One region of the Gordonia ajococcus genome, then DNA from elsewhere that is predicted to be linked to it. Evidence: predicted binding sites of a transcription regulator. Region 1 holds the regulator's gene; the other holds the start of a gene.
The links. The regulator HspR, encoded in region 1, represses chaperone genes until heat shock. The targets are predictions, from matches to a motif close to ANNTGAGTNNNNNNNACTCANNT.

Region 1 (9,889 bases):
CGTGATCGGGTTGGTGTGCCCGGACCCGATGCCGAACTCGAGTTGTGCCCGCATCTCGGCCGGTTCGCCGCTGATGACCAGCGTGTACGCGATCGGGCTGGTGAACCCGCCGAACGGCAGGTCATCGCCCCGGTACACGAGTTCGGCGCCGGGAGCGGAGCGAGCGGGCTGAGTGGGTACCGAAGCGAGATACCAGCATTCCTCGTTCGTGAAGAAGTGGTGGTCGCCGAGGTAGCCGCGATGAGTCAAATGCAGGGCCGCAGCGGTGCCCTTCCTGATGGTCGTCGCACCGACCTGGGCGTCACGTTCGGCGGGCAGTCCGCGCAATGAGGTCTCGACCCTGACCTCGGCACTGTCCGCGCCGTACAACGCGTGCGCGACGTTGCCGGTGAGGTCGCCGTAGTAGATGTCGCCGCCGCGCGCGACCGGGGACTCGGCGCTGAGGGAGTCCAGGTCGGCGCCGAAACCCAGTGCTTCCAGGCCGCCCCACATGGATCCGGCACGGGAGAAGTCGACAGCCTCGACGGATCGCACATGACTCACCGACGACATCGCCTTGGCCATCGTCATCGCGACCCGTTCGACGATGAACGTCGGATGGACACCGGTCCCGTGCAGGGTGGCGCCGCCGGTGCGGCACGCCTCGAGCATGCGCTGCGGGGACTTGCGGAAGGGGCTGAGCCAGTTCGGCATCGACACGTTGTGATAAGCGGCGGTCGCCACGACGTTCTTCCCGGACTCGAGCAGATCGATGACGTCGTCGTCGAGCCCTTTGATCACCGCGGCCGGTGCGGGGGTGAGGACGACGCAGTCCACGTCGAGCTCCTTGAAGGCCTCGCGGTCTCTGGTGGCGGCGATCCCGATCGGATCGGTGCGCACCAGCTCACCGATGTCCTTGCCGTCCTTCTTCGGGTTGTGCACCAGCGCACCGACGACCTCGAACGCCGGGTCGGCGACCGCGGCACGGATGACCGCGCCGCCGACTTCGCCGGGACCCCACACGGCGATCCGATAGGGACGTATCGGAGCGGAGCCGGGTTCGGCGGTCGTCGGTCGGGGCAGCGTCATGTGCGGGTCCTCGGATTCGTCGAAGTGGAATCGCTTGCTTCCTGTTGAAATCTGCACGGTGGCGGCCGGTGTGTCAAGGACCACACGGCTTGAGTGAAATCCGCTCAACTTTTCCCGGCGGCGCGGGAACAAACCCCGTGGGACCCCCGTTACACACTTCGAGAAACCTGAGCGATCCAGACTCAAGTAGGTTTGACTCGCCGCTCCGAATTCAGTAGGACATGAGTCGGACGCACTGAAGTCCACCTCGCGCAGGGTTCGGACATCATCCCCGCGTCTCAGGCCGCGGGGGCACAAGGACTTGGGTGCACACCCACAAACTAGGAGGAAGCCAAACATGTCTCGTGCTGTTGGAATCGACCTCGGCACCACCAACTCCGTGGTTTCGGTGCTCGAGGGTGGCGAAGCTTCGGTCATCGCCAACGCCGAGGGCTCGCGGACCACGCCGTCCGTGGTCGCCTTCGCGCGTAACGGAGAAGTACTCGTCGGTCAGCCGGCCAAGAACCAGGCGGTCACCAACGTCGACCGCACCATCCGCTCGGTCAAGCGCCACATGGGTGAGGGCAACTGGACGATCGAGATCGACGACAAGAAGTACACCCCGCAGGAGATCAGCGCGCGCACGCTCATGAAGCTCAAGCGCGACGCCGAGGCGTACCTCGGTGAAGACGTCACCGACGCCGTGATCACCGTGCCCGCATACTTCAACGACGCCCAGCGTCAGGCCACCAAGGAAGCCGGCCAGATCGCCGGCCTCAACGTGCTCCGCATCGTCAACGAGCCCACCGCGGCCGCGCTGGCGTACGGACTCGACAAGGGTGAGAAGGAACAGACCATCCTGGTCTTCGACCTCGGTGGCGGCACCTTCGACGTCTCGCTGCTCGAGATCGGCGACGGTGTGGTCGAGGTCCGCGCGACCTCCGGTGACAACCACCTCGGTGGTGACGACTGGGATCAGCGCGTCGTCGACTGGCTCGTCGAGAAGTTCAAGTCCACCTCGGGCATCGACCTGACCAAGGACAAGATGGCTCTGCAGCGTCTGCGTGAGGCTGCCGAGAAGGCGAAGATCGAACTGTCGAGTTCGCAGAGCACCTCGATCAACCTGCCCTACATCACCGTCGACGCCGACAAGAACCCGCTGTTCCTCGACGAACAGCTCTCGCGCAGCGAGTTCCAGCGGATCACCTCTGATCTGCTCGAGCGCACCCGCGCCCCGTTCCAGGCCGTCATCAAGGATGCGGGCATCTCCGTCGGCGACATCGACCATGTCGTGCTCGTCGGTGGCTCGACCCGTATGCCGGCCGTCACCGATCTGGTGAAGGAACTGACCGGTGGCCGCGAGCCCAACAAGGGTGTCAACCCGGACGAGGTCGTCGCCGTGGGCGCCGCCCTGCAGGCCGGTGTTCTCCGCGGTGAGGTCAAGGACGTGCTGCTGCTCGACGTCACCCCGCTGTCCCTCGGCATCGAGACCAAGGGTGGCGTGATGCACAAGCTGATCGAGCGCAACACCACCATCCCGACCAAGCGGTCGGAGACCTACACCACGGCCGAGGACAACCAGCCGTCGGTGCAGATCCAGGTGTACCAGGGCGAGCGCGAGATCGCCTCGCACAACAAGCTGCTCGGCAGCTTCGAGCTGGGCGGCATCGCACCTGCGCCGCAGGGTGTCCCGCAGATCGAGGTGACCTTCGACATCGACGCCAACGGCATCGTGCACGTCACCGCGAAGGACAAGGGCACCGGCAAGGAGAACTCGATCCGCATCCAGGAGGGTTCCGGCCTGAGCAAGGACGAGATCGACCGCATGATCAAGGACGCGGAGGCTCACGCCGACGAGGATCGCAAGCGTCGTGAGGAGGCCGAGACCCGCAACCAGGCGGAGTCGCTGGTCCACCAGACCGAGAAGTTCCTCAAGGACAACGAGGACAAGGTCCCGGCCGACGTGAAGGAAAAGGTCGAGGCTGCGGTCGCCGACGCGAAGGAAGCGCTGAAGGGCACCGACTCGGCCGCGATCAAGACCGCGATCGAGAAGCTGTCGGAGGAGTCGCAGGCTCTCGGCCAGGCGATCTACGCCAACGCCGCTGCGGAATCCCCCAACGGTGAAGCCGGCGCAGCCGCCGACAGCGAGTCCGATGTCGTCGACGCCGAGGTCGTGGACGACGCCGACGCCAAGGAGAACAAGTGACCGCAGGATCCCATTCGACGAATGGGTCCGGCGAGGAGCCGGTGACGGTGACCGACCGTCGTCGCATCGACCCGGAAACGGGTGAGGTGCGCGACGAGCCGGCCGCCGGCCCCGGCCCGGCCGACGCCGAACCCGTCGTGGACGAGCCCGACAACGAACAGCCGGCCGATGCGACGTCGCCAGATGCGCGGGTCGCCGAACTGACGGCGGATCTGCAGCGGGAACGCGCGCAGTTCGCCAACTTCCGGCGACGCGCGGCCGAGGAGAAGCAGGGATCGGTTGCCTACGGCAAGCAGATCCTGATCGACAAGCTCCTGCCGATTCTCGACGACCTCGACCGTGCCCGTGAGCACGGCGATCTCGAGAGCGGTCCGCTGCGGGCCGTCGCCGACAAGCTGGCCGGTGTGCTGAACACCGAGGGCCTCGAGGCCTTCGGTGCCTCGGGTGACGAGTTCAACCCTGAACTCCACGAGGCAGTTCAGCACGACGGCACCGGCGACCACCCCGTCATCGGCGCGGTGTATCGCTGCGGTTACCGGCTGGGCGAGAAGGTGATCCGTACCGCCATGGTGACGGTCACCGATCCCGAGCCCGCCGGTGACCAGGCCGGTGCACAATAGATCGACCGTCTGTGGCCCTGGGGTGCGAGGAGCGAGAGCACGCGCCTCGCACCTCAGGGCTCTCTGGCGAGAGTACGAACACAACCGAAATATCAATCCAGACAACAAAAGACTTTTGAGGAGGTGACGTCTGGTGGCTCCACAACGTGAGTGGTTGGAACACGACTTCTACAAGGACCTGGGCGTTGCTTCTGACGCTTCGGCTGAAGAGATCAAGAAGGCCTATCGCAAGCTCGCACGCGAGCTGCATCCGGATGCCAATCCCGGCGATTCCGCGGCCGAAGAGCGCTTCAAGCGGGTGTCCGAAGCCCACAGCGTGCTCAGTGATCCCGAGAAGCGCAAAGAGTACGACGAGACCCGGGCCATGTTCGCCGGCGGACGATTCCGCGGAGGTGGCAACGGATTCCCGGGTGGCTTCCCCGACGGCGGTACGACCTACACGACCGGTGGCAACGACTTCGATCTCGGTGACCTGTTCGGCGGTGCCCAGACCGGCGGGGGAGGCGCCGGCGGTTTCGGAGACCTTTTCGAGGGTCTCTTCAACCGTGGCGGCGGAACCCAACGCACGTCGACGGCCAGCCGTCCGCGTCGCGGTAAGGATCTCGAGACCGAGACCACGCTGTCCTTCAAGGACGCGGCCCTCGGTACGACGGTCCCGCTGCGGGTGACCAGCCCGTCCCCGTGCACGACCTGCCACGGTTCAGGCGCCAAGCCGGGCACCAGCCCGCGAGTGTGCCCCAACTGCAACGGCTCCGGTTTCGTCAGCCGAAACCAGGGCGCGTTCGGGTTCAGTGAACCCTGCCAGGACTGCCAGGGCACCGGTTCGCGGATCGACGACCCGTGCGGCGACTGCTCCGGCAGCGGCGTGAAGAATCGGACCCGCACCATCAACGTGCGCATTCCGGCGGGAGTCGAAGACGGTCAACGGATTCGGCTTGCCGGACAGGGTGAGGCCGGACGCCGCGGAGCGCCGTCGGGCGACCTGTACGTCGTCGTGCACGTGACCCCGCACAAGCAGTTCACGCGCAGCGGCAACGACCTTCGCGTGCAGTTGCCGGTGCGGATCTCCGAACTCGTTCTCGGCGCGACGGTCTCGGTACCGACCCTCGAGGGTTCGGTCGGGGTCAAGATCCCACCGAACACGACCGACGGCCGGACGCTCCGCGTGCGTGGCCGCGGCGTCCCCAAGCGGTCCGGCGGAGCAGGCGACCTGCTCGTCACCGTCAAGGTCGCGGTGCCGGACAAGCTCGACGACGCCGCGATCGAGGCGATGCGTGCCTACGATCAGGCCGAGCGGGCAAGCGGATTCGATCCACGGGCGAACTGGGGGAGATGAGTGATGGCCGGCCACAAGAACTTCGACGCCGATGGCGCGACCTTCATGATCTCGGTGGCCGCCGAGCTCGCCGGATTGCACGCCCAGACCCTGCGCACCTATGACCGTCTGGGTCTGGTCACCCCGCAGCGGACGAGTGGGGGCGGACGCCGTTACTCCTCCCGCGACGTCGAACTCCTGCGAGAGATCCAGCGTCTCTCGCAGGAAGAAGGCGTCAATCTCGCAGGTATCAAACGGATCATCGATCTGAGCAATCAGGTCGAGGCGCTCCAGCAGCGTATCCGTGAACTCTCCGACGAGGTTGCCGCGTCGCGGAACCGTCGCGGCGGCGAGTTGGTCCCGGTGCCCCGGACCAATGCGCTGGTCGTGTGGCAGCCGCGGCGCAAGCGTTCCGTCGACTGAGCGAACCGACCGGCAGGGCCCGCGTACGTTGGATGTATGGCATCCGACACCGTTACCACCGTTGACACGGGCCCGCACCGCGTCTCCCGGCGCATCGTCGTCGATGCGCCGGTCGCCGACGTCTTCGCCCTCGTCGTCAACCCGCACCGGCATCACGAACTCGACGGTTCGGGCACGGTGCGCGACACACCCGTCAAGGGGCCGGAGAAGCTCACCCCCGGCGCGCGATTCAGTGTGGGGATGAAGCAGTTCGGCGTCCCGTACACCATCACGTCCACCGCGACCGACGTCGAGACCGACAAGGTCGTCGAATGGAAGCACCCCATGGGCCATCGCTGGCGCTGGGAACTGGTGTCCACGTCGCCGACGACCACACAGGTCACCGAGACCTTCGATTACTCGACGCTCAAGATCCCGAAGATCATGGAACTGATCGGGTACGACAAGAAGAACGGTCACGGCATCGAGGGCACGCTGCGCGCGCTCGCGAAGCGATTCGGCTGACCTTGCCGCCCTCTTGCCGACACGGTGTCGGTAAGATGGCGGCGACCATCAGACCCGAGTCCAGGAGTCGACGAATGTTCGTGATCACCAACCGCATCGATGTCACCGAGAATGCCGAGGCATTCGAGAAAGCGTTCTCGGAGTCGATGCGCAGCACGCTGAAGGGCGTCCCGGGCCTGCAGCGCGCGACACTGATGCGCCCGGAGGCCGACGGCCTGCCTTACGTGTCCACGATGGAATTCGACGCCAGGGAGGACTTCCTGGCGTGGCTGAAGTCGGACTCGTTCCGTGCGTCGCACTCCGACAAGCAGGCGCCGGGGATGCAGGCTCCCTCGGCCGTCGAACAGCACACCCTGATCGAGACATTCACCGCCTGATCACTTCGTCGCCGCCGGGCGACGACCACCACACGAAGGGCGCCACATGGAGTTCGAGGACGAGGCGTCGTCATCCGGCGACGAACCGGCGGTTGTCCTCGGAGTCGTCGCCGCGCCCGGACAGCCGATCGGTCTCGCGCGCAAACTCGTCGACGCGGATCTGATCGAGCACGTGCAGACGACCTTCCCCGGAGCCCGATGGCAGGTCGAGGTCGTGGAGGTGTCCGTGGTGCAGCCGCCCGCGACCGACGCCCAGATCGTCGACGCCGCGAGAGACCTTCTCCTCGAACGGGAATGGGACCTCGTGGTCTGCCTGACCGACCTGCCGCTACACGTGGGACGCCGCCCCGTCGTCGCCCATGCCAACGCGGTGCACGGCGTTGCGGTCCTGTCGGTTCCCGCGCTCGGTCCGACCGGCCTGCGTCAGCGGACGCGCGGGACGGTGGTCGGTCTCCTCGCTCAGCTCCTCGGCGCCGACGCGGACGATCTCCGAGAGCATCAGAAGTCGCCGTCTCGCTCCCCGCTACGGCACCGCGTCCGCCAGCTCGGCACCGACACCGACGAGGAGAGCACCGCCTTCACCGCCCGGGTGCTGACCGGCAACCTCCGACTCCTCACCGGCATGGTCCGCGCCAATCGGCCGTGGCGCCTCGCGCTCGGGCTGACCCGTGCGCTCACGGGCGCCATCGCCGCAGGCGTGTTCGCACTGGTGACCGCCGACATCTGGCTGCTGGCCGACACCTTCGGATGGGTCCGGCTCACCGGCGTCGCCGTCGGCTCGATCGTCGCCATCACCGCCACCCTGATCATCGGCGCCGACCTGTGGGAGCGGGGATCGTCGCGGCAGTCGCGCGAACAGATCGTCCTGTTCAACACCGTCACGGTCATCACCGTCGTGCTGGGCGTCGCGGCGTTCTATGCGGCTCTGTTCGTACTCGCGACCGCCGGCGCACTGTGCCTGGTGGTCCCGCAGGTCTTCGGCGATGCACTCGGCCACGATCCCGGGATCACCGACTACCTGGAGGTCGCGTGGCTGACGTGTTCGCTCGCCACGGTCGGCGGTGCGCTCGGTGCGGGGCTGGAGACCGACGAGGCGGTGCGCGACGCCGCATACACCCAGCATCCGGCCGAGTCGGTCTGGCGAGGTACTCCGCGACGGTCCGGCTGCCACGGATCGCGTAACAGCCGCTAGGCTTCATGGGCAAACGTCGATGTGGAGGTGACGATGACCCAAGATCCGGCGGGTGGGGGACTGCCCGGATCCGTGGTTCTCGGGATATCCGTCGTCGACGACCAGATCGCGTCCGTCGTGCGGGACGCCGACGGGCACATCCTGGCGAGCAATCTCGTCGACCTGCCGGATTCCTCGGCCCCCGCGGTCGAGGCCGCGATCATCGTACTCGTCGATTCGGTTCCGGTCGTGGTGGACCAGATCGGTGTCTCCGCCTCTCGCGAGGACGTCCGCAAGCACCTGGCGCAAGCCTTCGCCTCGGACGCCGCAGGCGAATCCTGGCATCGCCGCGTCGTCGTCACCGGATACGCCTCGGCGCTCGCCGAGATCGCCTGCACCCACGCCACCCGAGGCGGCGTCGTGGCCGTCGTGGACCTCGATCGCGATGCCGCCCCGGCGGCCGGTACCACTGTGGCTACGGTCGACACGACGTCGGGTGCGGTCCTCGGGACCGCCGACTTCACCACCAACCGGCTCGCGCCCGTCACCGATCCCGACGGGGCGTCCGCTCTGGCGACGGCGGTCACCAAGCTCCCGCGCGGTCGCGACATCACCTCCATCATCGTGGTGGGACCCGGCGCGGAGATGCCCGGCATCGCTCCCGCCTTCGAGTACGCGGCGCAGCGACCCGTCACGGTCGCCGCAAACCCCCCGCTCGCGTCGGCCATCGGCGCGGCCGACGCCGCCCTGGTGGCGCTGTCGGCCCCGGCGGGGGCCACGCGGGTGTCGACGGGGCGACGCTGGTGGTTCGTCGGCGCCGCGATCGGCGCCGCGGTGTTCCTCGGCGCCGTCGGGCTGACCTTGATCCTGGCCGCCGAGAGGGCCACCCCCGAAGCTGTTCCGGTGACGGTCACCGAGACCCCTGCGGCGGTGACCGTCACCGCAGACGCGACGACGGTCACCGAGACCGAGACCGAGACGCCGCAGGCCCGCACCACGACGGTCACCAGCACGCCGCGTCCGGTCACCCGGACGACCACGGTGACCGAAGAGGTGTCGGCTGCCACGATCACCGAGACGGAGACGACCACCATCGAGGTGCCGGCGCCGGGAGAATCAGCGCCCCGGGGTCAGTAGACGGGGTCGTGCTGGATGCGGCTCGCCCGCACCCCGGCGATGATCAGCTGTCGCCGGGTCGCCTCGATCATCTGCGCCGACCCCGCGATCAGCACCTGATGGTTTTCCCAGTTCCCGGCGCCGACAACCACGTCGGCGAGGGTGCCGATGCGGTGTTCGATCCCGAGTTCGGCCGGCGTCGCCACCGCCCTGATCCACCACGGGTCGCGTTCTTCCTCCGAGACCGCGGTGACCTGCAACCACGGATTGGTGGCGGCGATCCGCCGCAGCACACTGAGGTCGTAGAGTTCGCCGGGATGGCGCATGCCGTAGAAGATGTGGGTCGGCGGCGAGTCCGCGCGCTTGGACATCTCGATGAGCAGCGCACGCAGCGGGGCGAGACCGGTACCGCCGGCGACCATCAGCACGGGCTGATCCCGGTCGACGTGCAACGTGCCGTGACTCTGGGACAGCGTCCAGACATCCCCGACGCTGGTCTCGCTGACGATCGCCGAACTGACCGCCCCACCTTGGATCGCCCGTACGTGGAACTCCAGCTCACCGGCCGGATTCGGGGGGATCGACGGCGAGAAGTTGCGCCACTGCTTCGGCCACTGCGGGATGTGGACCTCGAGGTACTGGCCGGCGATGAATGTCAGTGGCGCGTGCGCGATGAGTCGTACGACGGCGAGGTCGCGGCTGATGCGGTACTTCTCGACGACCTCTGCCGTCCACCGCGCCGGATGGGTGGCGGTTTCGGCCGCCCCACGCATCACGCCGGTGACGAGCATCATCGCCTGGGAGACCGTCTGCTGGGCCTCGGAGTCCCAGTACCCCTCCATCAGACTGGCGAACTCGCCCATGAGCGCCGAGTACATCACGTGGTAGTGCTCGGGTTCGACGCCGAACTTGCGATGGTCGCGACCGAGCTGGGCGAGGAACTCGACGAGGTCGGCGTGGCCGGATTCTGCCGGTATGGCTTCGAGGACGTGGTCGATCACGCGATGGAAGGCGATCTGCTGTGCGGCCATCGAGACGCCGAACAGGTCCCGGAGGTCGGGGTCGATCGCGAACATCCGGGTGAAGACGTTGGTCGCGAACCGGTCGGGC
Region 2 (9,889 bases), 140 kb from region 1:
GGCGCGCCAGGTGTACCCCTACGCGGGTGGGCGGTGCGTCTTCCGGTGGGCGCCGCGCAGCGGCTGCGGCTCGGCGACCCCGCCGTCCTGCCGCGCGTACACGACTCCGCCTGCCTCGTCGACCTGCGTTGCATCCCCGAGGCCGACGACGCGAGGGTCCTCGCCGCGATCAAGCAGGCGCTCGCCGATCAGTGAGGTCTCGCGCGAAGTACGTGGTGGCCACCGCGGGGCACGTCGACCACGGCAAGTCGACGCTGGTGCGTGCACTCACCGGTATCGAGCCGGACCGCTGGGAGGAGGAACGACGCCGCGGTCTGACGATCGACCTCGGATTCGCCTGGACGACACTGCCATCGGGCGCAGATGTCGCCTTCGTCGATGTCCCCGGTCACGAGCGGTTCATCCCCAACATGCTGGCCGGACTCGGTCCCGCGCCGGTCGTACTGTTCGTCGTCGCCGCCGACGAGGGCTGGAGTGCCCAGTCCGACGATCACCGGGACGCGCTCGCCGCGCTCGGTGTCGACTACGGGCTGTTGGTGATCTCGCGTGCGGATCGCGCGGAGGAGAATCACATCGATGACGTGATCGCCACCGCCCGTGCCGAGTTGGCCCGGACCGGACTGGCCGAGGCGCCGGCGGTCGTGACCTCCGCTCCCACCGGGCGTGGCCTCGATGAACTGCGCCGCACCCTCGACACGGTCCTCGCGCAGACGCCATCTCCTTCGACGTCGGGGCGCGTCCGCCTCTGGATCGACCGCGTTTTCACCCGCACCGGGGCGGGCACGGTGGTCACCGGCACGCTGCCTTCGGGCACGATCGGGGTCGGTGACACCATGGAGCTGGTGGGCCCCGACGGGCACCGGTCGGTCGATGTCCGCGGATTGCAGAGCGAGGGAACATCTCTCACGACCGCGGCGCCGGTCAGCCGAGTCGCCGTCAATCTCCGTGGTGTCGGCGTCGAGACCCTCGCGCGTGGAGACGCTCTCGTCACTCCGGGAGCCTGGCATTCGTCGGTCGAGGCAGACATCCGCCGCGTCGGTGGCGTCCCGTTCGACGATGCTCCCGAGCACCTCGTCGTCCACATCGGAACCGCTGCACTGACAGCCCGCCTGCGCCGCTTCGACTCCGACCACGCACGCCTGACATTCGCACGTGCCGTGCCACTGTCCCGGGATGATCGTCTCGTGTTGCGAAATCCCGGTCAGCGCATCGTCGGTGGCGGGATCGTCCTGCACCCCGATCCGCCCGGGCTCCGTCGCCGCGGCGACTCAGCTCGCCGGACCGCCGTCCTGGCCGGGATGAGTGAAGACGGCGGCGCCGCGGAAGAGGTTGCCCGACGTGGCGCCGTGCGCGTTCCGGATCTGCATCGGCTCGGCCTCGTCCACGACGGTGAGACGCCACCGCCGGGGGTTCGTGTCATCGACGAGTGGTGGGTCGACGAATCCACCTGCGCGGCATGGGCCCGGCGCCTGCACGACGCGGTCGTCGGAGTTCATGAGCGTGAGCCCATGTCCGCCGGCCTGTCGACGTCAGGGGTTCCTTCGTTGCTGAATCTCCCTGACGGAGCACTGTTGCCGACGGTGATCGCCGACGCCGGACTCACGTCGTCCGACGGCCATCTCTCGATCCCGGGCCATGTCCCGGATCTCGGTGACGCCGACGAAGCGATGAACGCTCTCGAGCGCCGTCTGGCCGAGCAGCCGTTCCGCGCTCCCGAGGCGGACGATCTCTCCGCGCTCGGCCTGGGGACCAGGGAGCTCGCGGCTGCCGAGCGCACCGGCCGCATCCTCCGCTTGCGCGACGGCGTGGTGCTGTTGCCGACCGCGCCGGCGCTGGCCATGCGGACCCTCGCCGCACTCGACCAGCCGTTCACGACCAGCGAGGCCCGCCAGGCGCTCTCCACGACGAGACGCGTGATGATCCCACTGCTCGAACACCTCGACGCCCGGGGTTGGACCCGCCGCCTCGACGCCGGGCACCGAGAGGTCGTGCGCCCCACCGCCGGCTGAGCCGGCACCGAGCGGTCGTGCGCCACACCGCCGGCTGAGCCGGCACCGAGCGGTCGTGCCCCCCACCGCCGGCTGAGCCGGCACCGAGCGGTCGTGCGCCCACACCGCCGGCTGAGCCGGCACCGAGCGGTCGTGCGCCCCACCGCCGGCTGAGCCGGCACCGAGCGCAGCGAGGCGCCGCGTCGAAGCCCAGGTAATCGGAGTCGTCGACTGGAACCACGACAAAGGGACCCACCCCGAAGGGTGGGTCCCTCTCTAGATCTGAACTCAGCCGAGCACCAACGACTCCCCGTCGGCACTGACGTTCACCGGAACGATGTCGCCGTCGCGGATGTCTCCCTTCAGCAACTGCCTGGCGAGCTGGTCACCGATGGCCTGCTGCACCAGCCGGCGCAGCGGACGAGCACCGTACAGCGGATCGAATCCACGTGCGCCGAGCCATTCCTTGGCCTTCGGCGACACCTCGAGGTCGAGGCGACGCTGGGCCAGCCGCTTCTTGAGCTGTCCGAGTTGGATGTCGACGATCGCCACCAGCTCCTCGGGGCTGAGAGCATCGAAGATCACCACGTCGTCGAGCCGGTTGATGAACTCGGGCTTGAACGCCGAGCGCACCGCCGCCATGACCTGATCCTTGTCGCCACCCGCGCCGAGGTTCGAGGTCAGGATCAGGATGGTGTTGCGGAAGTCCACCGTCCGTCCCTGGCCGTCGGTGAGTCGGCCTTCGTCGAGCACCTGCAGCAGCACGTCGAACACGTCCGGGTGGGCCTTCTCGATCTCGTCGAACAGGACCACCGTGTACGGGCGACGACGCACGGCCTCGGTCAGCTGACCTCCGGCCTCGTACCCGACATAGCCGGGGGGAGCACCGACGAGCCTTGCGACGCTGTGCTTCTCGCCGTACTCGCTCATGTCGATGCGGACCATCGCCCGCTCGTCGTCGAACAGGAACTCCGCGAGCGCCTTGGCCAGCTCGGTCTTGCCGACACCGGTGGGGCCGAGGAACATGAACGAGCCGAGCGGCCGGTTCGGGTCGGCGACACCGGCGCGTGCACGACGCACCGCGTCGGAGACGGCTTCGACAGCGGCCTTCTGACCGATGACGCGTTGCCCCAGTTCGTCTTCCATGCGCAGCAGCTTGGCGGTCTCACCTTCGAGCATGCGTCCGGCCGGGATTCCGGTCCACGACGACACGACCTGCGCCACGTCGTCGGGTCCGACCTCCTCCTGCAGCATCACGTCCTGGCCGGGATCGGTGCCGGTCTTCTCCAGTGCGGCCTCGAGTTCCTTCTCCAGGCCCGGGATTCGGCCGTACCGCAGCTCGGCCGCGCGCCCGAGGTCACCGTCGCGCTCGGCGCGATCGGCCTCGCCGCGAAGACGATCCAGCTCCTCCTTGAGGTCGCGTACCGCGTCGATCGCGGTCTTCTCCGACTGCCACCGCGCGGAGAGCTCGTTGAGCTTCTCCTTCTGGTCGGCCAGTTCGGCGCGTAGCTTCTCGAGCCGCTCCTTCGACGCCGCGTCGGTTTCCTTCTGCAGCGCAACCTCTTCGACCTCCAGCCGGCGGACGATGCGCTCGACCTCGTCGATCTCGACGGGGCGCGAGTCGATCTCCATCCGTAACCGCGACGCCGCCTCGTCGACGAGGTCGATGGCCTTGTCGGGGAGGAATCGCGAGGTGATGTAGCGGTCGGAAAGTGTTGCCGCAGCGACCAATGCGGAGTCGGTGATGCGCACGCCGTGGTGCACCTCATACCGGTCCTTGAGGCCGCGGAGGATACCGATGGCGTCCTCGACCGACGGTTCGCCGACGTACACCTGCTGGAAGCGACGCTCGAGTGCGGCGTCCTTCTCGATGTACTTGCGGTACTCCTCGAGGGTCGTGGCACCGACCAGCCGCAGCTCACCACGGGCGAGCATCGGCTTGATCATGTTGCCGGCGTCCATCGCGGAATCGCCGGTCGCACCGGCCCCGACGATGGTGTGCAGCTCGTCGATGAAGGTGATGACCTGTCCGGCCGATCCCTTGATCTCGTCGAGCACGGCCTTGAGCCGCTCCTCGAATTCGCCGCGGTACTTGGCACCGGCGACCATCGAACCCATGTCGAGGGAGATGACGGTCTTGCCGCGCAGCGATTCCGGCACGTCGCCGGCGACGATGCGCTGGGCCAGGCCCTCGACGATCGCCGTCTTGCCGACGCCGGGCTCACCGATGAGGACCGGGTTGTTCTTGGTCCGCCGGCTGAGCACCTGCACGACACGCCGGATCTCGGTGTCGCGCCCGATGACCGGGTCGAGCTTGCCTTCGCGGGCCGCCGCGGTCAGGTCGGTCGAGTACTTCTCGAGTGCCTGGTAGGTCGACTCCGGGTCCTCGGAGGTGACCCGGGCGCTGCCGCGTACGGCGACGAACGCGTCCCGCAACTCCTGCGGGGTCGCGCCGGCGTTGTGCAGCAACTTGGCGACGTCGGAGTCACCGGTCGCCAGACCGACGACGACGTGCTCGGTCGAGACGTACTCGTCGTCGAGTTCACCGGCCAGCTGCTGAGCTGCACTGATGGCCGCGATCGATTCGCGGGAAAGCTGGGGCGTCGCACTGGCCTGGGCCACCGTCGGCATGCGATCGACCAGTCCCTGGGCCTGCGCACGAACGCTCGACGGGTCCACGCCCACTGCCTTGAGCAGTGGCGACGCGATGCCGTCGGACTGATCGAGCAACGCCACCAGGATGTGGGCCGGTCGCACATCGGGGTTGCCAGCACTGGCCGCCGCCTGCACAGCAGCGCTCAATGCCTGCTGTGTCTTCGTGGTGGGGGTGAAGCTGTCCACTCGCGTGCACCTTTCTCTTTAGTCCAACAGGCTCAAGTATGAGCCATACGGAGGATGCAACGCCAACAAAGTTGAGTACATTCCGCTCAGCTTCGATATAGATGTGAACTGCGTCATATCGGGACCCGCTCTCTGCGCAGCCTGGTAGGCGGCTTCCGGGTCTTCGGCCAGGGATCCTGCGAAGATCGCGAGAAGCGGCGAAGCCCGCGCCACCATCACGGAATGGACCATCGCGCGATTCCGCACCTAGCCCGACGCGAGCCCGTAAGCGGTCTCGAGTTCGGCCAGCACACGCTCCGCCAGCGGGATGAGCGGTTCTACGTCTGGCAGCATCTCGCGGCCGGCGACACAGCCGAACGACACCTTGTCCCCGTGCGAGTAGACGGTGATGTTGAGACCCAGACCGGCGAACACCGTCGAGATCGGGAACAGCGAGTCCAGGCGGGCGCCGTTGTAGTACATCTCTTCAGCGGGACCTCGGAGGGTGGATATCGGCAGGTTGTATCCGGTGCGCCGCTTGGGACCGAAAGGCAGCAACGCGGTCACGACGCTCTGCGCGACATTCGGCACCACCAAGGCCAGCGATGCAGCCCCGCCGTGGGCTGCGACCTGTTTCTTCGCAAAGTCCATGGCCCGGTGGATCGTCGCGAGCCGCTCCACCGGATCGTCGACATCGGTTGCCAGGGAGCATGTTTCCAATCCGAAGGCGTTGCTGCGCGCGGTTTGTCCCGGATCGTCGAGCACCCGCACCGAGATCGGGCACAGACCGACGAGCGAGCGCCTCGGGAGTTCGCCCCGCTCGGCGAGCAAATCGCGTAACACCCCGGAGATGACCGCGGTCAGCACATCGTTGACGGTGACGTCGGCTGCCACGCGGATCGCCCGTACCCGACTGAGCTCGAAGGTGGCGCCGACGACCGCCCGGTCCGGGCCCACTCGGCCGTTGAACCGGACGAACGGTGCACTCAACGGCAGGCCGACCCTACCTTGCAGCGCCCCGACCAGCAGATCGCGCTGCCCACCGACGACGCTTCGGGCAAACCCCAGCGACGACTTCGCGAGACCCGCGGCCGACCGGACGGCCGTGAGCGGGTGCGGCCCGGATGACGGTTTCGCCGGCGACGCGACCCGCGGAGAATGGACGCTGGCGGCGTAGAAGGGTTTCAGGTCGCGCCTGTCCGGGTCCCCACTCAAGGAGTCGGCGATCATCTGCATGCCGGCCACCCCGTCGACCAGCGCGTGATGGATCTTGATGTAGAACGCGAACCGCCCGCCGGACAGGCCACCGATCAAGTACGCCTGCCACAGCGGCCGGGATCGTGACAACCCCTGCGCGTGCAGATCGCCGATCAGACGCCACAGTTCGGCATCGTCGCCTCCAGGCGGGAGGTGTAGGCGCCGAACATGATCGACAACATTGACCTCGACCTGTTCCCACGTCCACAGCCCCAGCGTGTCGACGCCGATGTGCGGGCGGCGTGCCAGCCGCGGATCAACCGCGTCGGTGGCGATGAGTCCCTGCGTATAGAGATCGTCGACAAAGCCCGGCCCCGCATCATCGGGCGGAGAGAAGATCATCAGCGCAGCGACGTGGATCGGGTTGACGAGCGTCTCGGCGCTCATCAAGGCCGCCTCCATCGGGTCCATCAACTGCATACCGGTGCTCCCGCCGTGGCCAGGCGACACCGAGGAAACGGCGCCACGCCGGGCCGTGACCGTCGATCGTCCCGCTGATGATAGGCACGATCCCCGAGAAACGAACCGGTTTCGTCCACTGCGTCTTCCGTCTGTACGCGTTGCACCCGGAATCAGTTTACAAACGTACACTGAACTCATGTCGGCAGATCACCCTCGCGATCGCGAGATGCCCGCACTCGCGGCCCTGGGCCGAACCGAGCTGGGCAGAGCTGTCACAGGAATCGCAACCGTGCACGCATCCATTGCCGACACCGTCTTCGGCGGCCTGCGCGCCGCTTGGGGTCCCCGGGTCCGTCCCGCCCAGATGATGCACGACGCCATCAGCACGTCCACCTATTCCGCTATCGTCTCGTCCGTCGATGTGGTCGGCGACCTGGCCGAGTCGCTCGCCGACCGCCACGGTGGGGTGCCGTCCGAGACCAAGCGCGGCGCCGTGGCGATCGGCATCCTCGACGGTTTGATCGGGGATCAGCTGACCGCCGAGCAGTCACCCCTGGCTCCGGAGACCGCCGTCCGTGTCGACGGCGCGATCGTTCCGATCACCCCGGAGGACCTGGCGGGCGCCTTCCCCCGGGCCACCGGGCACCTGACGGTGTTCCTGCACGGCCTCATGGAGACCGAGTTCGCGTGGGAGCTCGGCGGCAGACCCACCTACGGCGCACGCCTGGCCGATGACCTCGGCAGCACCGAGGTCATGATCCGGTACAACTCGGGACGACACATCAGTGACAACGGCCGCGATCTCGCACAGTTGCTCGCCGACCTGCTGTTGTCGTGGCCGGTGCCGGTCACCGACCTGACCCTCATCGGCCACTCGATGGGCGGACTGGTGATCCGGAGTGCGTGCCATCAGGCCGCCGCCGTCGATACGTATTGGCCCCACCTGGTTCGACAGACGGTGTGCCTCGGTACGCCGCACCTCGGCGCGCCCCTGGCACGAGGGGTTCACTGGGCGACGGCGGCCCTGCGCCTGTGGCCGACCAGCCGTCCATTCGGCGCGCTGCTCGCTCGGCGCAGTGCCGGAGTCCGCGACCTGTTCCACGGGACGGTCACCGAAGAGCAGTGGCGCGACACCGACCCGGAGGCCTTTCTACAGCCCGCGGTCGATTACCCACCGCTCATGAAGGGCGCGCGGCATCTCTACGTCACGGCGACCGTGACCCGACGACCCGATCACCCATTCGGCTGTATCGTCGGCGACGGATTGGTGATGACGAACAGCGGCGGTGGCCGAGATCGGAAGCGGCACCTCGGATTCGAGGTCGACGACGGGTTCCACATCGGCGGCGCCCACCACTTCACCTTGCTCAACGACGACACCGTCTACGAGTGGATGCTCCCCCTGCTGAGACCTCGCCGTGCGCTACCGCCGGGCTCGAGTCCCCCGGAATCGCCACCTCGCCCGAACACGCGCTAGCTGCAGGTGGCTCCTCTACCGCGAACCAGCGACTCTGCGGCGGCGCGGACGGGTCCGGACCCGCCACCACAGCCCCACCCACGACGCAACGACCACGGCAGCGACCAACCCGCGCACCAGGCCGAGGGCAGAATCGGGGTAGATCACCCCGGTCAGGTAGTGGTCTATGAACCCGGTCGAGGGCAGCCCCGCTTCGCCGGCACGATGCCGCGCCCAGTTCTCGGCATCGGTGAGCGGGCACCACAGCCCCAAGCCCACCGAGGCGAGTCCCCACCCCACGGCCGCGAGGTGGAGCACGACGGTGCGTGGCCACCGCCAGGCGATGAACCCGCCGAACGTCAGATACAGCAGGAACAGCAGATGCAGGACCGCTATGCCGTCGGCCAGAACCCGATAGGGCATGTGTCCAGCGTAAATCGGTCGGGTTCACCAATCTGCCGATCTGGAACACGGCGATATCGGACACTCGAAGCGAGAAGCACCCGTTCGACGGAAGGACGCGATCGGTGAGCACGAGCATGACCGACGAGGCCGCCAACGTATTCGCCGATCCGACGGCCTACGCCGACGAGCCGCGACTCCACGCGGCGATGGCCCACCTCCGGGCGCACAACCCGGTCGCCTACGTCGACAAAGCCCCCTACCGGCCGTTCTACGCGATCACCAGACACGCCGACATCATGGACATCGAGCGCGACAACAACCTCTGGCTCAGCGAGCCCCGCCCGGTGCTGGTGACCGCAGTGGCCGACGACTTCGCCAAGTCGCAGCTCGAGTCCGGAGCGGGGTTGCGCACCCTGATCCACATGGACGACCCCCACCACAAGAAGGTGCGGGCGATCGGCCAGGACTGGTTCCGGCCGAAGGCGTTGCGCGAGCTACAAGTCCAGGTGGACGCACTGGCGAAACGCTACGTCGACAAGATGGCCGAGATCGGTCCGGAATGCGACTTCGTCGAGGACATCGCCATCCACTTCCCGCTGTACGTCATCCTGTCGTTACTGGGGTTACCCGAAGAGGACTTCCCCCGGATGCACCAGCTGACCCAGGAGATGTTCGGCGCCGACGACGAGGAGTACCAGCGCGGCACCACGCTCGAGGAGCGGATGGCGACGCTGTTGGACTTCTTCGACTACTTCAGCAAACTGACCGCCTCCCGGCGCGCGAATCCCACCGGCGACCTGGCATCGGCAATCGCCAACGGCCGGATCGACGGCGAGCCCCTCTCCGACGTCGACACCGCCTCCTACTACGTGATCGTCGCCAGCGCCGGCCACGACACCACCAAGGACGCGATCTCCGGAGGCCTGCGCGCACTCATCGAGAACCCCCACGAACTCGACCGCCTCCGCCACGACCCCGAACTCATCGACACCGCGGTGGAGGAGATGATCCGCTGGACCACGCCGGTCAAGGAATTCATGCGCACGGCCGCCGCGGACACCTCGGTGCGTGGCGTACCGATCGCCAAGGGCGAATCCGTCTATCTCGCTTACACTTCCGGAAACCGGGACGAAGAGATCTTCGACGACCCGTTCACCTTCGACGTCGGACGCTTCCCGAACAAGCACCTCGCGTTCGGTTACGGCGTGCACTTCTGCCTGGGCGCAGCGCTGGCGCGGATGGAGATGCGAAGTCTGTTCAGCGCACTGATCCCGCGACTGGATTCGATCGAGCTGGCCGGCGAACCCGAACTGGCCGCGACGGTGTTCGTCGGCGGGCTCAAGCACCTGCCGATCCGGTACTCGATCCGCTGACACCTCACGTATCGAACCCGGCCGAATTGGGTACGCCGCCCCCATGACCCACTTCGACTTCTACTTCGATCCGGTATGCCCCTTCGCCTGGGCCGCGTCGCGTTGGCTCCTCGACCGCGCAAACGCCCACGATGCGGATGTCGACTGGCACCTCATGAGTCTCGCGATCCTGAACGAGGACGAGGAGC

Region 2: a site for HspR is predicted at 4,899-4,921, ahead of clpB (ATP-dependent chaperone ClpB). Genes of this name have one in related genera too.

Annotation. Positions count from the first base shown of each region.
Region 1 is NZ_CP052884.1:4,534,688-4,544,576, reverse strand. It holds gene GAA2_RS20520 (hypothetical protein) at 1-1,068, opposite strand, end outside; gene dnaK (molecular chaperone DnaK) at 1,406-3,253, shown strand; gene grpE (nucleotide exchange factor GrpE) at 3,250-3,873, shown strand; gene dnaJ (molecular chaperone DnaJ) at 4,007-5,209, shown strand; gene GAA2_RS20500 (heat shock protein transcriptional repressor HspR) at 5,213-5,611, shown strand; gene GAA2_RS20495 (SRPBCC family protein) at 5,648-6,115, shown strand; gene GAA2_RS20490 (antibiotic biosynthesis monooxygenase family protein) at 6,190-6,492, shown strand; gene GAA2_RS20485 (hypothetical protein) at 6,539-7,684, shown strand; gene GAA2_RS20480 (hypothetical protein) at 7,718-8,800, shown strand; gene GAA2_RS20475 (FAD-binding oxidoreductase) at 8,794-9,889, opposite strand, start outside.
Region 2 is NZ_CP052884.1:4,394,664-4,404,552, forward strand. It holds gene selA (L-seryl-tRNA(Sec) selenium transferase) at 1-195, shown strand, start outside; gene selB (selenocysteine-specific translation elongation factor) at 192-2,009, shown strand; gene clpB (ATP-dependent chaperone ClpB) at 2,277-4,829, opposite strand; gene GAA2_RS19835 (wax ester/triacylglycerol synthase family O-acyltransferase) at 5,076-6,665, opposite strand; gene GAA2_RS19840 (lipase family alpha/beta hydrolase) at 6,664-7,944, shown strand; gene GAA2_RS19845 (DUF2784 domain-containing protein) at 7,960-8,346, opposite strand; gene GAA2_RS19850 (cytochrome P450) at 8,463-9,701, shown strand; gene GAA2_RS19855 (hypothetical protein) at 9,745-9,889, shown strand, end outside.